3 regions of the Paenibacillus hodogayensis genome follow, and region 1 is predicted to be linked to each of the others. Evidence: riboswitches for the same ligand, from Rfam matches in the RefSeq annotation. Region 1 holds a riboswitch; each other region holds the start of a gene.
The links. Region 1 has a riboswitch for ZMP and ZTP ahead of ABD796_RS04240 (bifunctional 5,10-methylenetetrahydrofolate dehydrogenase/5,10-methenyltetrahydrofolate cyclohydrolase). Riboswitches for the same ligand answer to the same signal wherever they lie in the genome.

Region 1 (6,699 bases):
GCTCGGAAATGTCCCAATGCGGCTTGACCGTCGGCGCCCCGTCGGCATCCTGCTGCCGTCCCGTCCAGTCCAGCGAAGCCGGGCCGGAGTTGATCAGATGGATGACGCCGTTCTCCGCGCGGCCGCTCAACCGCTGTCCGGTCACGCGCTCGACCGCATCTGGGCTCCAGTACGTGCGCACGTCGGCGAACAGTTGGGCCGAATGGGTAAGCAGATGCCCGAACAGCATCGTCACTGCATTCAATGTATCATTTTCGGTGGACACCGTATAGGGCTCGCGGATGCCGTTCCAGTCGAACGAGGTCGTCAAGATCGCCTCCATGAAGTCGCCGGTCGGATAATAGTCCGTCCATGCCCGCTGCCCTTGGAAGCCGGCGGCGATCGCATTGCGGCCGTGAGCCTCCTCGCCGTACCCCATTGCCGCCAGCTTCGGGTTGCCGACCATCAGGTCGCGCGCGATCAGCGCCATTTTGACGATCGTCTGCCAGTCTCCGTCCTTCTGCTCGCTCGTCCGCTTCAAATGTTCCGGATTGACGTCCTCGCCCTCGCGGCAATGCTCCTTGACCCATTGAAGCGCTTTCTCAAACTCGGCTTGGTCGTAAATGCCTTTCTCGATGCGCCGCACGAACTCCGTCATGTCGACGTACTCGTTGCGCATGCCCAGATAGCGCTGGAAGAACGGCTCGTCGGCGATACAGCTGGCGATGCCCATCGACACGTTGCCCATCGACAAATACGATTTTCCTTTGAGCGTTGCGACCGCAAGCGCCGCTTTGGCGAACTGGAGCAGCTTTTGCCGGACGTCGGGCGTAATCGTCTTGTCGCCCATATCCTGAACGTCGTTGCCATAGATCGCGAACGCCGGCAGCCCCTTCTGGTTATGCGCGGACATTGCCGCCGCCAAGTAAACGGCCCCCGGGCGCTCCGTTCCGTTAAAACCCCAGATCGCCTTCGGTATCGTCGGATCGGTGTCGATCGTCTCGGTCGGGTAGCACCAGGACGGGGTGACGCTAATCGAGACGCCTACGCCCTCGCGCGCGAATTTCTCCGCCGCCTGCGCCGCTTCGGCCACGCCGCCGATCGTCGTATCGGCGATGACGCATTCGACCGGAGCGCCGTTGGCATGCCGGAGATTGCCGCTCAACAGTTCCGCGACCGAACGCGCCATCTCCATCGTAACCTGCTCCAGCGATTCACGAATGCCCCCTTGGCGGCCGTCCAGTACCGGGCGGATACCGATTTTCGGCAAACTTCCTTTAAAACGATTGACGTATGGCGAACTCATGGGAAATCCCTCCTCAAAAGTTAGGGTTATCGATAACACTAAAGATTGTTTCCAAACGCAGCCTCCATCAAAATGGGCAAAGGCACCGTAGAGTTATCGATAACATTTTTCATTTAACTTTAGTTTATTCCGAAAAGCGGGTACGTGCAAGCTCTTTTTTTAGGGGGGATTTTCCACAACCCCCACCTCTTTTCCACGTCTATATGATTATGATCTATACCTGTAAAAGCTAGGAGGAATTTACCGATGAAAAAGTTCGTGATCGGCTTCATTTGCGGAGCGGCCGTCGCCGCCTCCACCGCGGTTGCCGCTTCCGACGCGATCCAGGCGCATTTGTTTCCGAGCGAGGTGTTCATCCGCAGCGGCGAGACGACGATCCAGCCGATCGAGGTCGACGGAGAAAATCCCGTGATCAACTACAACGGCAAAGCGTATATTCCGCTCCGCACGTTCGCCGAAGCGTTCGGGCTCCATGCCCGCTTCGAGGAAGGAAACCCGGACGATGGTGTCAAACACCGCATAACGCTGAAGAAATACGATATGCCCGACGACAACAATCTCTATCTCACCGATCCGGATAACCATGTCCATATGGGACAGTTTTACATGAGCAGGCAGCCAAACGGCCAATACGTGCTGACCCGCGGCACAATCCGCATCGACAAAGCGCTGGACAACAAGGCAATCTCGATTTCTGCGCTTGACGTTAACGGAAAGCCGATCGGGTCCTCGAATTTTGTATACATCGACGGCTCGAACGCCGCTCCGCCGCAGCCCGGGGAAACTCGTACGTTCTCTACGCTGATCGCTCTTAACGGCAGGGAGGTGGACTCCTACAAGGTTGCCGTCCGCGACGTGATGACTCCGATCCAAAACGAGCAGGTCGGGATGTTTTTGAACGACGGCGTGGTCGCGGCACTGTTTCCTTCAAACGGCTTCGATCCCAAACCGCGACAGGGAGACACCATGCCGTTCCATGCCTCGTTCCAGAACAACTACAAAAAGGAAATCGTCCTGGAGCCGTATGCATGGTCATGGTCCGTCTACAGAATGGACGATAATGGCGAAACGGGCCCTCTCGTTCTCGAGCAGCCACTGCCCGCGATCTCCGGTCCGCTCGCGGGCTGGGCTTCCTACTCGATACCCGTTAATCTCGATCTGAAGCGGGACAAGGACGGACAGCCGCTCGCCCCCGGACGCTACCGGATCGTTCTGAACCGACCGGATACGGTTGGCTACCGTTCGGAGGGGAGCGACCTCGTCACGGAAAAGCTGCTGACCAATACGCGAACGCCGAACGGGTTTGGATTTGAGCTCGAATAAACGGACTCGCGCGCGTTAGAAAAGCTTCTGATCGAAGCCTCTCGATGAAACGCATTCGAGCTTCAGAGGCATCTGCTCATAGACAGGAAGAAGCGCCTATCGGTGCCCCTTCCAAATAACGGCGCGCACGCGGCCCACCGCCTCGTCCCTCCACTCCTCGCACTCCCGCAGCAGCGCGGATGCGCGCTCCTCATACGCATCCCGCTCCCCCTCGTCCTTCAGCGAGGCGAGGTTGATCTCTACCGTCAAATACGCCGAACGAGCCGACGTTTCGAACAGCAAAGCGCCGATGCCCAGATCGGAAATCACGTTCGGATTGCCCGCAGCGGCGAGACGCGCCGTCAGCTCCATCGCATCGCGGCATACCCGCATAAGCGCGAGCGGCACTTCGATCGCCTGCTGCGACGCGTGCCGAAGCGCTTCGGCACGGGCCCGCTTCTCCTCGTCCGTCCCTTTGGGCAGCTTCAGCGCCGTCATATACCGGTCGAACGAGGCGATATCCGCCTCCAGCAAGTCTTCGCAATCCCGCGTCCAGCCGCTCAGCCGGTCAACCGCTTCCCGCATCGCCGGACCGACGTCGGCAAACTTCTCCCCTTGCGTGAAATTGGCGGTCATCGACACCATTGCCGCTCCCAGAGCGCCAACCAGCGCAGCGGCGCTGCCGCCCCCGGGCGTCGGCACAGCCGCTCCGGCCTCCTCCAGAAACGAGCGGATCGTCCGGTCGAACCGGCTTCCTTCTGTCGTCGTCATGCGCGTGCTCCTCCTTTCGTTTCAACGTCGCGGCGGGCTTCCTGCTGGAGCCCGATCGCCCGGATCGCATTGACGAACAGCAGCGCGGTCGTCAGCGTGCCGACGCCGCCCGGCACCGGAGAGACGGCAGCGGCCGTATGGATCGCTTCCGCGTCGACGTCGCCGACGACCCGGCCCTCCTCCGCCTCGTTAATGCCCGCGTCCACGACGACCGAGCCGGCGTGGAACATATCCGCGGTCAGCAGCCCCGGCCGGCCGACGGCGGCGATGACGATATCCGCCTGCTTCACATGCCGGCTCAGATCGGCGGTGCGGGAATGGCACACCGTAACGGTCGCCTGCTCGCGCTGGAGCATATGGAACAGCGGCAGCCCTACCGTCTGGCCGCGGCCGACGAGCGTTACGTTTTTCCCTTCGAGGGAGTACCCGTAAGCTTTCAGCAGCAAAATGCACGATTGCGGCGTAGCCGGGTACAGTCCCGCTTCGCCGGTCATGACGGCCAGCTTGTTGGCCGGCGTGACGCCGTCTACGTCCTTCAGCGGATCGATCGCGGCAGCGACCGCAGCGGCCGACACATGGCCCGGCAAAGGCAGCTCCACCATAATGCCGTGCACCGATTCGTCACGGCTCCAGGCGGAGACGAGACCGACCAGCTCCGCTTCCGCCGTCTCGCGCGGCAGCTCGGCCAGCACGAACTCGATCCCAAGCGAGGCGGCCAGTTTCTTCTTGGCGTTGGCGTAATAAGCCGAAGCCGGATCGCCCTCCACGAGCAGCGCCGCCACTTTGGGCACCACGCCTTCGGCTCTCAGCCGGGCAGCCTCCTCGGCCGCTTGTGCCCGCACCCGGGCCGCGGTTTCCTTCGCATTCATCCAAATTCCCACAGCGATACACCCACTTTGCCTAGAATAGCCGGACAAAGAAAAAAGCGCCCGAAGCGTGCCGCTTAACGCGGCCGCTTCGGACACTTTACCCAGGCGAACGGTCATGTCCGTTCCGCGCGCTCCCTTGTGGTTCCCCACCGATTCGCCAGTTACGCGCGGACTTGATCCTTTTTCCATTTTAGCAAATCCGGCTCCAAAAGAGAAGCGTCCGGCACATACGGCAAATATAAATCGATGACCGTCCCGAGACCTTGTTTGCTCCGGATATGGATCCGATACGACTCGCCATACGTCAATCTCAACCGTTTGTTCGTGTTGAACAAGCCGATGTGTCCCGTCAGCTCCGTATGATTCCGCACATGCTCTCCGACTGCGGCAAGCCACTCCGGGCTCATTCCGACGCCATTATCGGTTACGGTGATCCGCATGCAGGACGTAGACTGCAGCTGCGCTTTGACTTTAATCCGGCCCTCTCCCCGCTTCTCCTTCAGCCCGTGGTAAATGGCGTTTTCAATAAGCGGCTGGAGCGTCATTTTCACGATGCGGCAGGACTGAATTTCTTGCTCGTCGTATTCCCAGACGACGTCGAATGTATGCGGATATCGGATTTTCTGGATATCGATATAGCTTTTCGCCACTTTCATCTCGGTTTCAAAATGAACGATCTCGCCCGAGCCGTCCAGCGCGTAGCGGAGCAGGTTGGACAAATTCTCCAGCATGGCGTTCGCCGCGTTCGGCCGTCCCGTCAAGCTTAACGTTTTCCAATAAATCGTCTCCAGCGTATTGAACAGAAAGTGCGGATTGATCTGGTTTTGCAAGGCCAGCAGTTCCGCCGATTTCAGCAAATATTTTTCTTCGGACAGCTGCAGCTTCAACTGATTCCGCTCGGCGAACGATTGCAGGATGTTGTTCACGATGAAGCCGTATTCGTCCGCTCTGACGGAGGGCGACGGCCCGGGACGCGGCACTCCGCGTTCATGCGACCGGATGGTCGAGACGATCAACTGGATATGCGCCACGCTTTTCCACGTCATGAAGGCGGCCAAAGCAAGTCCCAGCAGCATTGCCAAGCCGATCGACAGCAACGTCAGCAGGCTGAGCTGGGACGGAATCGCATACAGCGATTGCCTCGGCGTGACGGAGATGTACTTCCATCCGTTGTCCGGCGATTGCAGTTGGAGCAAGGAGTAAGATTCGCCCCCGAGCTTAATAACGACCGCTTTGCCGGAATTATCGTTAAAGCGTTCAAGATCGAGCTCCCGCAAATACGGATAATCCCGGTTTTGAAACAAAATCCGGTTGTTCTCGTCGGCGATCAGCAGGCTTTGGTTCGGAAGCGTTTCGATATGCTGCAGCAAACTTTCGATATATCGGGTGCGCAAATTGAGCGCGATTACGCCGTCGGGACTGCTGCGAGTCGTCGAGGTGAGCGATTTGTACACGGTCGTAATCGGAGTCGGCTTCTCGAACGAATATCGCGTAATTGTTCGCGATTCGGCGAATATCCCCTGCTTGCTCTGGCCGCGCCGGTAGCCGTCGAACCACGAATGATCCGGGTAATCGCCCAGTCTGGCCAACCCTTCCGTCGTCGAAGTCAGAAAAAAACCGTTATCGTTCTCGATATACACATAAACCGACTCGATGTACGGCCTTGCATTGGCCGGCGTGTCGATCGAAGCTTTGAGCGTATTCATCAGCTGATTCTGCTCATACGTAAGCGTCTGCGTGCGAAGCACTTCTTTCAGCGAATAAATGACGCCCGGACTGCTGAAGCTCAAATATAGCGAATCCAGCTCGTGGAACAGCAGCTGAATGTTTTGATCGATCTGGGTGAACAGGTTCGTATTGTTCCGTTCCACCTCGTTGTTCACGTAACGCTGCACGGCTAAAAACGACAAGCTGCCGAGAAGCAGCAGCGGGACGACCATCGGAACGAGAAACAACGCCAAGTTTTTGACGAAAAACCGTTTGCGCACCTTCATCCCGTCCTTAGCGGTTTCGATATTCCCGCGGGCTGCTGCCGAAATAGTGCTTGAACGCCCGGGCAAAATTTTTCGCGTTGCTGTACCCGACCATCTCGCTGACCTCGTACGTTTTGTAGCGGATGTCCATCAGCAGCTCGGCCGCTTTGTCCATCTTCACCTGAAGCACGAAATCGGAAAAATATTCGCCCGTCTTCTCCTTGAAATAGGTGCTCACGTAATGCGGGTTCATATGGATAAGCCCGGCCGCCTCCTCCAACGTGGCGCGGCGGTAATTTTGCAGCACGTAATGGCGGATCGCCTGAATGATCTTTTCGTTGAAGCCGGCCCCTTCCGCCCCGGTCTTGGCCAGCTCCTCGCCCCGGTCTTCGTCCAACTCCGCCTTGAGCCGCGAAAACACATCGTAGAGCTCCTGATAAACGGTCGGTTTGACGATATAATTTCTAACGCCATACTGCAGCGCTTTCCTGGCATACTC
Region 2 (6,699 bases), on a different contig from region 1:
CCATCCCATTATAGATTATTGCATCGCATCCAGTTATGCGCCAAGCGTTACCCGTTGGTTGTATGCTCGCCATGTCTTGCTTGCACATTCTTTATAATTTCATAAACACAAAGTTCGATATCCTTATCGGAGCAATCAACAGTTTGATCGCTATACTTCATGTATAAAGGAGCTCTTTCCTCGTAGACATCCTTAAGACGTTTTCCTTTCTTAATTACAATGCCTCTGGTTGCTATGTTTAAGAGTCTCCTTTCAATTTCATCATAAGGGACATGTAAATAAACAATCGTTCCACCCCTTTGAAGGGCATTCATCGCTTTTTCCGAATAGACTACGCTTCCGCCTGTAGCGATCACGCAATGGTCCAGTTGCAACTCGGACACGATCCGTTCTTCGATCTCCATAAATGTTTCTATGCCATCCTGATCAATAATATCTTGTAACAGCCTGCCTTCCTGTTGTTGGATAACAATATCCGTATCGACGAAATCCATGCCTAAAGCTTTTGCAAGCAGCACTCCCAAGGTGCTTTTGCCGGCCCCAGACATACCGATCAGTACGATATTCATCGTTTCCTTCACCCCTGTAAAATCTCGGTTTAGAGTCAATCGATACGAATTTCATAAAAAGCGGTCGGGTATTGGTTTAGAATCAAAGCCTCCCTAACTTTCACAAAGCCCTGCTTCTCATAAAATTCGCACAATCGCGGCCGGTCGGCAGCGCAATCCAGTCTCAAGGTATGTTTGCCTCGCGCAGCGGCCATCCTCTTGGCCCATGTTATCATCTGTGCCGCCATTCCTGTCCGGGCATACGACCTTCTTGCGGCAAGCTTGTGCAAATACAAGCACGGCTTGTGATCGTCCGCTCCGAATAGGAGGTCTTTCTCCTGAAGGACCATGGTCGCAACGGCCTGCTGGTCCAGGAAGCCCAGATACATATCGGCGACCGTGTAGCTGTCCAGCAGCCCCCGGACCGAATACTGCTTTTCGGTCCACATGTCCCTGCCTTCTCGTTTCAGCCAAAGGGCCGCCTCTTCCAGAATCAAAGACACTTCCCCGATTTCATCCTCGCGGATTCTCCTGATCAAGAGCTCCGCTGCTTCCGAATCCATCTGCAAATTGCCCGCTCCTTTGTCCTTCGGCTGTCACACCGTTCTCATATAGACATCGCTTAAATGGCCGGCTTGATAATACGGATACTCCATCTTCTTCTGTACCACGCACAAATGCTATTCTCAATCCGGCATCAGCCCTCTCTTCACTTGGAAAATAAAATAAAAAAGCATCTGATCCGCGATGATCAAATACTTTGCCCAGGCGTACGGCATTTACAATATGCGCTCCCTTGTGGTGATCCACATTACGCCAGTCGCGCATACCCGATATGTATTTTATTATACACGTCGTTTCCTTTTTTGCCCATCTGTTCGTGAAAATGTGGCGAGGCTGCCTATCTATACCAGAGCCTATTGAGCAAACGGGCAGTTGAAAATATATCATTCGTGTCCGAGCCATGCTATTGACAATCCCGCTACTACGTGTTACTTTATAGCAGTAGTAAGTATCACTTGATACCAGTGATACAGAATAGCAAGGAGTGATTGTGCTGGAAAACCTGACGGAAATGCTCAAAGGGGTGCTTGAGGGCTGCGTCCTTGAAATTATAAGCCGCAAAGAAACGTACGGCTACGAAATCACACGCCGGCTGAACGCCCTCGGCTTCACAGATGTTGTGGAGGGAACGGTGTACACGATCCTAATCCGGCTCGAAAAAAACAAGTTGGTGGAGATTACCAAGAAGCCCTCCGATATGGGACCGCCGCGAAAGTTTTTCGCGATCAACGACGCCGGGCGCGAGGAACTACGGAGGATCTGGGAAAAATGGCAGTTCGTATCATCCAAGATTAACGAGTTAAAGGAGGAACAACAATGAATTTTTGGGAAAAAATCACCGGAAGTGACATGACTAAAGAATTTAAAACGTTTGAAACGCGAGCAAACAAGCTGCCAGCCGATTATCAAGCGGCATGGGAGAAAATGAAGGTCAATCTTTGGTCGCACTCGGATTTCACCGGTCGCAACCTCATGCCAATTTTTGACGGTGTGCTTGGCCTGCTCGAAGAAACGGCCGCGGACGGTCAGAGTGTCCAAGACGTTTTGGGTGACGATATCACAGGCTTCTGTAAAGCGCTGGCCGGCGAAGAGGGGGCAAAGTCTTTGCGCGACAAGTGGCGCGAGCAGCTCAACAATAATATCGCTAAAAAATTAGGCAAATAGGAGGATAACATGAGAATACAAGATATGATCGAAGGCAAAAAAGAGTGGCGAGCGCACATGGCGCGCGTCAAAGCGCTCCCGCAAGATTATCAGATTGTTTATAAAGAAATTCAAAAATATCTCTTTAAGGTCGGCCCTGTTGAGCTAACCGACGGAATAAGTTTACTCTCGGGAATTATCGATCTTTTTGAAGAGGGCGCGGCCTTGGGAAAAGGTGTGCTCGAAGTGACGGGCAGTGACGTAGCGGCTTTCAGCGACGATCTAATCAAAGATTCCAAAACTTACGCCGACATCTATCAAGAATCTGTTGACCAAGAAGTTAACAAGGCCATGAGAAAGGTTACGGATAAAAAGTAAAGGGGGATCGGGATGGAAAAAGCAATTGAAGTGAAAGGTCTGCGAAAGTCTTTCAAGGACAAAGAAGTCCTAAAGGGCGTCGATTTTGAAGTGAAGCGAGGCGAGATTTTCGCCCTGCTTGGCTCCAACGGCGCGGGCAAGACGACGATTGTCAGAATCCTCACTACGCTGCTCCAACAGGACGGAGGCACCGCCACTATAATCGGATTTGACGTCGCGTCAAAACCCGAGAATGTGCGGCAGGCGATCAGTCTAACCGGGCAATTTGCCGCCGTGGACGAGATATTGACCGGGCGGGAAAATCTTATCATGATCGCCAAACTGCGCCACCTTACAAATCCGCGTCATGTCGCGGATGATTTACTGAATCGCTTTGGCTTGAACGACGCCGCCGACCGCAAGGTGTCCACCTATTCGGGCGGTATGCGCCGCAGGCTCGACATTGCCATGAGCCTGATCGGAAAACCGCAGCTCATTTTCCTCGACGAACCAACCACAGGCCTTGACCCCGAGGCACGCATGGAGGCTTGGACGATTGTCAAGGAGCTTGCCGACGGTGGCACAACGGTATTCCTGACCACTCAGTATTTGGATGAGGCTGAACAGCTTGCCGATACAATTGCCATTTTGCATAAGGGCAAGATTATTGCCAATGGCACGCTGGAGGAACTGAAGAAGCTGTTCCCACCCGCAAAGACGGAATACGTGGAAAAACAACCTTCATTGGAGGAAATATTCCTCGCAATCATTGGTAAATAGGAGGGGAAGTCACAATGAATGAGCATTTTTTCAGCGACATGAGCGTGATGCTCGGACGTTCCATGCGCCATATTTTGCGAAGCATGGACACCATCTTCACGGTTTGCATCACTCCGATTGCAATGATGCTGCTATTCGTCTATGTGTTTGGCGGTGCAATCCAAACCGGTACGGATAACTATGTGAATTACCTGTTGCCCGGTATCCTACTCATTGCGATTGCAAGCGGTATATCCTATACGGCGTACCGCCTGTTTTTGGATAAACAACGGGGCATCATTGAGCGGTTCCACTCCATGCCGATTTCGCGTTCCGCCGTGCTGTGGGGGCATGTGCTTACCTCGGTAGTATCCAACGTCATTTCTGTTGTCGTAATCATTCTCGTAGCGCTCATTATGGGCTTTCGCTCATCGGCGGGGGTACTGTCCTGGCTTGCCGTAGCCGGAATACTCGTGCTGTTTACGCTGGCTTTGACTTGGGTCGCGGCGATTGCCGGACTGTCTGCGACATCGGTGGAAGGCGCAAGCGTGTTTTCCTATCCGCTTATCTTCCTGCCGTTTATCAGTTCGGCCTTTGTGCCGACCGAAACGATGCCGTCAGTCGTACGCGCCTTTGCCGAAAACCAGCCGGTGACCTCTATCGTAGAAACCATTCGTGCACTATTGTCGAGTCAACCGGTAGGCCATGATATCTGGGTCGCTATTGCGTGGTGCTTAGGGATACTGATCGTCGCCTATCTATTTGCGGTGCGCGCATACAAACGGAAAGCAGCTTAATGTTTGCCAGTGACGTTCTATCACTCCTTTAATGTCAGAGTAATGGGGAATAAAGATAACCAGGGAGCAGACTGCCACGGGCGCCTGTTCCCTTTTTATTGAAGTAGGCGTCAAATCGTGGATGTCGTACTTTTTAGAACGAATTATTTTTGCCTTTGTTTTTTCGCCTACCTCATCTATTGGTAGCTCCCCGGGAATCTTCGCTCTAACGATTGCAGCAAATACGGACATCTTCTGCTCGCTGAACTAACGGTGCACGAAAGCTGAATCATACAACAATGATGAGGCTGCCGAATCGTACCGGCAGCTTCGACTTATTACTCCCCAACGAGGCTTCTTCAAGTACCGCTATTTCGCTGTAACCATTCTTTCGCCCGCCGGCAGGATGGACGCAGATACGACGATCTCCATAAATTTGTTGGCGGCAACGGACATCGGAGCTTCCTTCAAACGGACGATGCCGAAATCGATCATCGGCAGCGGTCGATCCAGCTTCACTTCATACAGAGTGCCGGCTTCCAGCTCTTCTTTAATAAATTGCTTGACCACGCACGAAAGGCCCAACCCGGCTTTGGCAAAATCGATCAAAATGTCCCGGCTGCCGATCTCGAAAGCGGGTTGAATCGTTAATCCGTGTGCGGCGAAAAATTGATCCAGCGTTTTTCGGGAGGTCATATGGTCCGGGAAGACGACAAGCGGATATTGGATTAACCGCTCCAACGAAACGGTATTGTCGGAAAGGAATTTATATTTTTCGCCGACCACAAAGCAGTCCTGTACGGTCAACACGTTCACGGATGTCATCATGTTGTCGTCTACGGGCGTCCGGACCAGGCAGAAATCGATGGTCCCGTCTCTCAGGTGCTGCAAACAGCCAAGCGTCGAACTCGTGACCAGCTTGATTTTAATATCCGGATAATGCTGTTGAAAATAAATAAGAGACGGCAGCAGCACATAGCGAATGGTGGAATCGCTCGCCCCGATTCTCACTTCCCCGCTGTTCAGATTGACGACCTCGCCCATTTTTTTCTCTGCCGACGAAATAAGCCCGTAAGCTTGTTCGATAAAAGAAAAAAGCATCTTGCCGTCAACCGTCAGTTCGACGCCTTTCGGTGTTCGGACAAATAGGTTCAGCCGCAAAGCATCCTCGAGCTGCTTGATCGCCAAACTGGCGCCCGGCTGTGTCAGATGCAGTTGTTTGGCCGCTTTGGAAATAGACCCCGCTACGGCGGTGAAATAAAAAATGCGGTAAAGCTCCAAATTGATGATGGTTATATCCTCCCGTAATACCCGTTATCCGATATAATTATTTTCCTTAATGATACATGCGGGGTAAGATGGTTACAAGAATCATAGACTTATTCATCATACAGTAGTGGGGGCGTTTCATTCATGGCGGTACAAGAAGCGGTAATCGGAATCGACGGAGGCGGGTCTTACACCAGGGTCATGGTCAGCGATCTTCAAGGGCGTATCCTTTCCTATGCGGAAGGAGGCGCATCGTCCATTCATAAAGATAGCAACGCCGTCCAGAACGTTCGCTCGGCTATACAGGATGCTCTTGCGAAAGCGGAATGCAATCCGTGGAACGTAAAAGGGCTTTGTGCGGGTATTGCCGGATACGACTCCGAGAATGATTTGGAATGGGTCGAAGCATTGACTGCCGTAGAAGGGCTGGATGGTCCGAAGCAGCATGTCAATGACGCCGTCATCGCTCATGCGGGTGCGTTTCTCGGGGAGCCGGGCATCGTAGTCGTTTCCGGTACCGGGTCGATCCTGTTCGCCATTACGGAGGACGGTACCCAGCGCCGAAATTACGATTACCGCCATTACGCCTCGAGCGCAGCCAGATTTCTTTCCTATGACTCGGTTTTCGAGATGTTGGCCGGCCATGTTCACCAGTCGGACCAGCAAATGATTGAAGACGTTCTTCGTTACTGGAACGCCAGGGATATGGATCATTTCCGCAGCATAGCCGCGGGCGGTTTCGTGGAAGACCGCCAAGAGCGCGACAAGCTGTTCGGACAGATGGCGCCGATCGTAACCGATGCCGCTTATGGAGGGAGTCGTCTGGCCCGGGTCGTGTGCGACAAGGCCGTCCGCGAAATCGCCGTAGGCGTAGAAATACTCGGTTCCTGCTTTCACAGCGAACGTGTCGCGGTGACGGGCATCGGCAGCGTCATCAACAGCCCCTATATGAAATCGGCGCTTGCCGCCAAGCTGCAGCCAGGACGCAACAAACAATATCGCCTTGCCGATCCTGCGTTGTCCGCGGTGTCCGGTGCGGTGCTTATGGCATTGAAGCACGTCCGTGCTCCGCTTGGTCCGGACACACTTCGGGAAATAGGCAAGCACCCCCGGTCGGCTTATTGACGATTAGAAACGTTTCGTATACCGGATGAATGCCCTTTAGCGCAGAGAGGCTGCCGAATCGTGCCGGCAGCTTCGTCTTGAGGGCTTGTTCCTCCCCCCTCAGTGCGCTAAAACGAAATCGCGGTGTATTAGGCTTCGTCGGAGGGCCGATATATTTC
Region 3 (6,699 bases), on a different contig from region 1:
CCGGGTAAAGCGGGAATTGTGCGGTCAACTCTTTAACCAAGCCGCGCGCTTGATTATGAGCTTCTTCATTGGTCGGGTTTTTCAGCGTGAGCGCGATAATTTTGGCAATGGTCTTCATCGCTTGCTCATCCATGCCGCGGGCTGTAGCCGCAGGCGTACCGAGACGCACGCCGCTGGTCAGCATCGGCTTGTTCGGGTCGAACGGAATGGCGTTCTTATTGCATGTAACGCCCACTTCGTCGAGCAGATGCTCCGCGTCTTTACCGGTCAGATTAATGTTGCGCAGATCGACGAGCATCAAGTGATTGTCCGTACCGCCCGACACGAGGTCGAGACCTTCGGACAGAAGCGCTTCGGACAATGCTTTCGCATTGCTTACCACTTTTTGCGCATAAGTCTTGAACTCCGGCTGCAGCGCTTCTCCGAAGGCGACGGCCTTTGCCGCAATGATGTGCATCAGCGGACCGCCTTGCGTTCCCGGGAACACGGCCTTGTCGATTGCCGCGCCCCAAGCCTTTCGGGCGATAATCAATCCGCCGCGCGGTCCGCGCAGCGTCTTGTGCGTCGTCGTCGTCACAAAATGCGCATGCGGCACCGGGCTCGGGTGCAGGCCTGCGGCGACCAGACCGGCGATGTGCGCCATGTCGACCATGAACAAGGCGCCTACGTCGTTGGCGATCGAAGCGAGTGCTTCGAAATCGATCGTGCGCGGATAGGCGCTAGCGCCGGCAACGATCATGCGCGGACGATGCTTGAAGGCCGCTTTGCGCACTTCATTGTAATCGATACGGGAATCCGTTTCGCTGACTCCGTATGCGACGAAATTGTACAAAATACCGGATGCGTTAACCGGGCTTCCGTGCGTAAGATGGCCGCCGTGGGCCAGATTCATGCCAAGTACCGTGTCGCCCGGCTTCAAAGCAGCCAAATAAACGGCCAGGTTCGCTTGGGCTCCGGAATGGGGTTGAACGTTGACATATTCGGCGTCGAACAGCTCCTTGGCCCGGTCGCGAGCGATATCCTCGACGATATCGACATACTCGCAGCCGCCGTAATAACGTTTGCCCGGATAGCCTTCGGCATATTTATTGGTCAGTACCGTGCCCATCGCCTCGAGCACCGCTTCGCTGACAAAGTTTTCGGAGGCGATCAATTCGATTTTATCCCGTTGACGGTTTAATTCCAGGCCAAGAGCTTCCACGAGTTTCGGATCGGATTTACGTAAGTTTTCCATAAGTTCGGTTCCTCCCGTTTTGGATAATCCATTATTATAGTTGTTTCATTCGCAGCTGTCCGTTGATTCAGCGACCTGCTCGACGGTATACACCGCCCGTGCGCCGCCGATCAGCTTTGGACGCGTATAGGCCATCGTCACATGAGCGTGACCGATCGTTCTCACGGATGGCCTTGCCGGCACGGCTACCCGACGCAGATGCATGCCGATGAACGTATCCCCGATGTCCAATCCGGCGTGAGCCGCAATCGTCTCCACGACACACGCATCGTTCAGCTGCCGGAACGCATAAGCCGCCATCGATCCGCCCGCTTTTCTCACGGGAACGACGGCAACCTCTTCCAGCTGCGGGTACCGTTCAAGCAGCTCCCGGTCCACCACAAGCGCCCGATTCAAATGCTCGCAGCATTGAAAGGCGGGATAAAATCCTACATCACGGCGAACCGCCTCTACGGCCTGGAAAATCCGTTCGGCGACATCCTCCGTCCCCGCCGTACCGATCCGGTGACCAAGCACTTCGCTTGTGCTTGTCCCGATGACGACAATATGGCTGCGGCCAATTTGGCCGAACTGAACCAATTCGCGCAGGATCTGCTCGACATCCGAACGGATCCGATCGAGGTCTGGAGTACTCGTTTCATCATTCGGATGCACGTTGACGGGAGAATCGCCGCCCGGCGCTCCACCGGACAATCCTTCCGGCTGTTCATAATAACGCCTGTGGATTTCTCGCATTGCGATCACGGTAAGCCACTCCCTTGCCATACGTATACACCCGAATTAAGAACGGGCGCCGTATTTGTCTTCAAGACGCTTGATCTTGTCGATTCGGCCTTGATGCCGCGGCCCTTGCGAAAACTCCGTCTCTATCCATACTTTAACGATTTCCAGAGCAACGCCCGGCCCGACCACGCGTTCACCCAGGGCCAGCACGTTCGAATCGTTGTGCTCACGGGTCGCTTTTGCCGAGAACAGGTCGCCGGCAAGCGCACAGCGAATACCGGGAATTTTGTTGGCGGCGATCGACATGCCGATTCCCGTCCCGCAAATCAAGATGCCCCGGTCCGCTTTGCCGGACACGACCTGCTCGCATACCGGAAGAGCATAGTCGGGATAATCGATGGAATCGGCGCAATGACAGCCGAAGTCTTCCACCACATGGCCTTCCGCCTGCAGAGCGCGGATAATGTCATCCTTTAACCGAAAACCCGCATGGTCTGCACCAATCGCGATCTTCAATCCTGTTCCCTCCGTTCCATAATGCCCAACCTGACTGCATACCAATCGACAATGCTTGGCAATCGTGGATAATGAAAAAAAGAGCACGGCACACGTCCCCTATTCGGAAAACGCTGCTGCTCTTTCGCCCAGGCGACCGGCCGTATACCCCGATGCTCCATTGTGGTAATCTCCACTTGTCGCCAGTTACATCGGAACCTTTATTGATATACTCATCATAACGCATTCGGTTATCGCTGTAAAGAAGTTTGCTGTCCCTAAAATGTCCGGATCAGCTTCATTCGGAACGCAGTTTGCGAACCAGCTTGAGCAAATAGGCTTCGATTTCGTTGGAGCAGCTTTCGTAGGTTTGCCGGTCGCCTCCGTAAGGATCGGCAACATCGAAATCCGGGATACGGATTTCCGTCTGGCGAAGCTCGCGCAGCTCCTCCTCCGTAATCGTCTGCCCCAGCGCACGCTTGATCTGGAGGTCCGAATATAGCCGCTGTCTATCTCCAATGGCTTGCGTCACTTGCAGATCGTCTTCGGCAAATTCTTTAAGCGTATATATCATATCGACGGCTGCCGGATAGCGGCGAATCAGCGCCTCCTTATGGGCGGAGGTCATGGTCAGAATCAAATCGGCCCAAGCGATCGTCTCGTCTGTAATCTGACTTGATGCAAGCCTGTCATCGATCCCTTTGGTACGCAAAATAGCGGCCGAATGCCGGGATATTGGAGAGCCATCCCATGCGGATACGCCGGCCGACCGCGCTTCGCAGCGCAAGCCTTCCCGCTCCGCCAAACGGCGGAACATCCCTTCGGCCATCGGACTGCGGCACGTATTGCCCGTGCAAACGAATAAAATACGCTCGTACATCCGAATCTCCCCCTACTGGAAATGGCGTGTCCGACCGTCTCGCGAACCGGTCGGTTGTGCAGGAGTTTTGCTTCCTTCTCCTTGCCCTTTATTGTACCTCAAGCCGCATGTTATATCAAAAACCGGATGCCGAATGCCAGCAAAATAATGCCGCCCAGCGCCTCCCCATATTCGCCGATCCAAGAAGACGCTCTTCGGCCGAGCAGCAGGCCGAACACGGACATGAGCCCTCCTGCCGCCCCGAACATCAGCACCGTAAAGAGAAGATCCGTCGCGAACATGCCGAGCGACACGCCTACCGACATCGAGTCTACGCTAACGGTAAGCGCGAACAGCAATAGCCCTCCCAGCTTGCGGTGATCGAACGAGCGAGCGTCCCCGCCACTTTTGAATGAACTGAAAATCATATGAGCTCCCAGCATAATCAGGAGCATGCCTCCCAATAAAGTCGCGACGTTGCCAAGCAGTTCGCCAACGTAATGTCCCATATACATGCCGACCAGTGGCATGAGAACGTGAAACAGACCGATGACGAAGCTGATTTTCAAAATATCGAGCAGCCGGATTCCCCGAAGGCCAATGCCGATGCCCAGTGAAAAAGCATCCATTCCGAGCGCTATGGCCATGACGATAACCGTAATCAACTGTCCCGTACCGGCTGAAACTGCTACCATCCCATCTCCCCCATGTCCACATGTCTCTAAACAACATATGCGGACAAACAGGGAAACATTCAGCTTTCGCTCTCTCCAATTCGTATGAGCTGATTGCCGGCCGCCTTGATCAGCCGGTTCAGAACGGCTAGACCGATACCTTCGGCCGATTCGTACCCCTCGGCGACGATATACGTAATGCCGTTATCGTCAAACCGGCGAAGCGCGGCGTACAGCTCCTGCGCGACTGTTTCCATTCGATCCTCACGGCCGCAGCCGACGACCAGATCGGCCTCATACAGAGAAGCGCGTTCCGCGACAGTAAGGACGCCGGTGCGGTCCCCAGCGCGCTTAGCGTCGGCAACCGCTTCGCGAACCCATTCCGTGCGAAGCCTTTCGCTTCCCTGTACGACAACGAGCCTGCCGCGCGGTGCGTAGTGGGTATATTTCATTCCCGGCGATCGGGGAGCCTCTGTCACTTCCGAAACCGCCTCGAAGGCTATTTGCGCCTCGGGCACCGCAGCCTTCAGATCGTCTACGGTTATCCCGCCAGGGCGCAAAAGTCGAACAAGCCGTCCTCCTTCCTCCACCACAACGACCGACGACTCTACTCCGACACCGGTCGGGCCTCCATCGACAATACCGTCGATCCGCCCGTCCAGGTCGGTGCGGACGTGCTCCGCCAACGTCGGACTCGGCCGGCCGGAACGGTTCGCGCTGGGAGCCGCCACCGGGCAGCCCGCGGCGCGGATCACGCCAAGCGCCACCGGATGGTCGGGCATGCGTACTGCGATCGTGGGCAAGCCCGCGGTCACTCGCGCCGAGACAGCCCCGACCTTCACCGGCAGCACCAGCGTTAACGGGCCCGGCCAGAACCGCTCCATCAGCAGACGCGACGTGGCATCAACCTCCTCGACCAAGAGGTCCAACTGCCCGATATTCGCAATATGAACAATCAATGGATTGTCCGACGGTCTGCCTTTAGCAGCAAATATGGCCTCTACCGCTTCCGTATTGCCTGCATCCGCCCCCAAGCCGTATACCGTTTCCGTAGGAAATGCAACCGTGCCGCCCCTAGCGATAACCACTCCCGCTTCGGCTATGGCTGATGACAGAAAGGTCCCATTTCCCTCCGCTTTCCATAGTTTTGTCATGCTTCTTCATCCCTTTGCTCGCTGCGTAGGGAGGTTCCGGCTATTGGCCAGTCCTCACCGTACGCCCCTTTAATTAATATCCAAGCCATTATAGCGCGGAACCCTGAATCCTGTCACGCCATCCAGCCAGTTCCAGTACCCCGACAAAGAACGAGTAGCCGGCCTTTGCCTCCTCCTTAAACGACAACGAGGATACGGTTCATCCGCATCCTCGCCATAGATCTGGTATAAGGGCATTAAGCAATTAATCCTTTTACGAATCCGACAGCTTTTACGATAACGTCCCACAAGAAAAATTTGACTTCGACCTGCTGTCCTTCGTTTGCGGCCGGTGCCGGCTGCACCGAAGGTTCGGCAGATGCTTTCTTGACCGTATCCGTGGTTTTCTTGGCAACTGCCACTCCAGCGTTGCCGTCCACGAAGCATAACGGCGGGAACAGCACGCACCACCAGTTTTGCCCCTCGCCTTTGCCGAGCGTTATGCGCAGCGCTTCATAGTCGCCGGCGGGATATACTTTATTGCCATATATTTTAGTAGGAAAAGGCACTTGGCCCAGCTCCACCGTGTAATCGTAGTTGTAACCGTTTTGGGCAAGCACTTCACCCACGAGCGCTTCCAGATCGGATATATGATCCGTAACGGCACCGCGCGCAACTTCAATCCCTTGCGGCTCGGTCACCCACAGGCTCATTTGGCGGATAACCTCGTCGCGCAGCAGACGCTTGATCCATTGATCGTTCGGAGCGTCCGAGTTGGCCAATATGCGAAGCCGAATCGATTCCTGGGGAATTCCCGGATCGAGTACGGCGGCTTGAGTGCGGTTCGATTCCCAGCAAGTCATCATGATGACCAATGCAAAGGCAACAAGGAAATAAGTGCGAAGCGATAACCGTTTAACCATGTCCATAACCCCTCTTTCGTCTTCCTGCTACCCAGTATGGGCAGACGCGAGGGGTCTTAAACCTAGCAATCTATTAATTTTCCCGCCAGCCTATCACATGACGCTCGATGCCGGCATAGTCGGAGACAATAAGCGTTTCACTCCAGTAACCACTCTGCCGGACAAGCTCTTCAACGGAACGCGCCTGTCCTTGCCCAAGCTCAAAACCGATCAGAGCGGGAGGAGCCGGCAATAGACCGATCTGCTCGACGATCCGGCGATAAAACATCAGTCCGTCCGGCCCACCGTCCAAGGCAAGTAGAGGCTCGTGCAGCCTTACCTCACGCTGCAATAAGGGAATGTCTCCCGACTCGATATACGGAGGATTGGAAATCAGGATGTCGATGATTAACCGTCCCTTGATATAGGCTTCAAGTAGATCTCCCCGAAAGAAGGTTATCCGCTCTCCTACTTCATTCAAAGCCGCATTGGAGCGGGCTACTTCTAGCGCATCCGGAGATATATCGGAAGCCGAAATGTTCCACGAGGAACATTTTACGGCTGTAGTGACGGCGATCGCGCCGCTCCCGCAACCTATATCGGCAAATAGCGGACTTCCCGCCGGCCACAGCTTTTTACCGATCTCCACCGCCTTCTCCACCAGCAGCTCCGTCTCCGG

Region 2: another riboswitch for ZMP and ZTP. It lies ahead of ABD796_RS21010 (GNAT family N-acetyltransferase); the one in region 1 lies ahead of ABD796_RS04240 (bifunctional 5,10-methylenetetrahydrofolate dehydrogenase/5,10-methenyltetrahydrofolate cyclohydrolase).
Region 3: another riboswitch for ZMP and ZTP. It lies ahead of rpiB (ribose 5-phosphate isomerase B); the one in region 1 lies ahead of ABD796_RS04240 (bifunctional 5,10-methylenetetrahydrofolate dehydrogenase/5,10-methenyltetrahydrofolate cyclohydrolase).

The regions. Positions count from the first base shown of each region.
Region 1 covers NZ_BAAAYO010000001.1:1,072,247-1,078,945, forward strand. Annotated here, with positions in the region: gene ABD796_RS04225 (L-fucose isomerase) at 1-1,285, opposite strand, end outside; gene ABD796_RS04230 (hypothetical protein) at 1,532-2,608, shown strand; gene ABD796_RS04235 (cyclodeaminase/cyclohydrolase family protein) at 2,705-3,358, opposite strand; gene ABD796_RS04240 (bifunctional 5,10-methylenetetrahydrofolate dehydrogenase/5,10-methenyltetrahydrofolate cyclohydrolase) at 3,355-4,239, opposite strand; ZMP/ZTP riboswitch at 4,320-4,402, opposite strand; gene ABD796_RS04245 (sensor histidine kinase) at 4,389-6,215, opposite strand; gene ABD796_RS04250 (response regulator transcription factor) at 6,229-6,699, opposite strand, start outside.
Region 2 covers NZ_BAAAYO010000010.1:443,747-450,445, forward strand. Annotated here, with positions in the region: gene ABD796_RS21005 (shikimate kinase) at 48-569, opposite strand; gene ABD796_RS21010 (GNAT family N-acetyltransferase) at 605-1,111, opposite strand; ZMP/ZTP riboswitch at 1,304-1,382, opposite strand; gene ABD796_RS21015 (PadR family transcriptional regulator) at 1,624-1,932, shown strand; gene ABD796_RS21020 (DUF1048 domain-containing protein) at 1,929-2,276, shown strand; gene ABD796_RS21025 (DUF1048 domain-containing protein) at 2,286-2,633, shown strand; gene ABD796_RS21030 (ABC transporter ATP-binding protein) at 2,646-3,392, shown strand; gene ABD796_RS21035 (ABC transporter permease) at 3,407-4,168, shown strand; gene ABD796_RS21040 (LysR family transcriptional regulator) at 4,517-5,428, opposite strand; gene ABD796_RS21045 (N-acetylglucosamine kinase) at 5,561-6,541, shown strand; gene ABD796_RS21050 (GNAT family N-acetyltransferase) at 6,670-6,699, opposite strand, start outside.
Region 3 covers NZ_BAAAYO010000020.1:148,538-155,236, forward strand. Annotated here, with positions in the region: gene glyA (serine hydroxymethyltransferase) at 1-1,234, opposite strand, end outside; gene ABD796_RS33020 (TIGR01440 family protein) at 1,280-1,969, opposite strand; gene rpiB (ribose 5-phosphate isomerase B) at 2,015-2,473, opposite strand; ZMP/ZTP riboswitch at 2,593-2,673, opposite strand; gene ABD796_RS33030 (low molecular weight protein arginine phosphatase) at 2,751-3,332, opposite strand; gene ABD796_RS33035 (manganese efflux pump MntP) at 3,443-4,006, opposite strand; gene ABD796_RS33040 (L-threonylcarbamoyladenylate synthase) at 4,066-5,139, opposite strand; gene spoIIR (stage II sporulation protein R) at 5,376-6,041, opposite strand; gene prmC (peptide chain release factor N(5)-glutamine methyltransferase) at 6,115-6,699, opposite strand, start outside.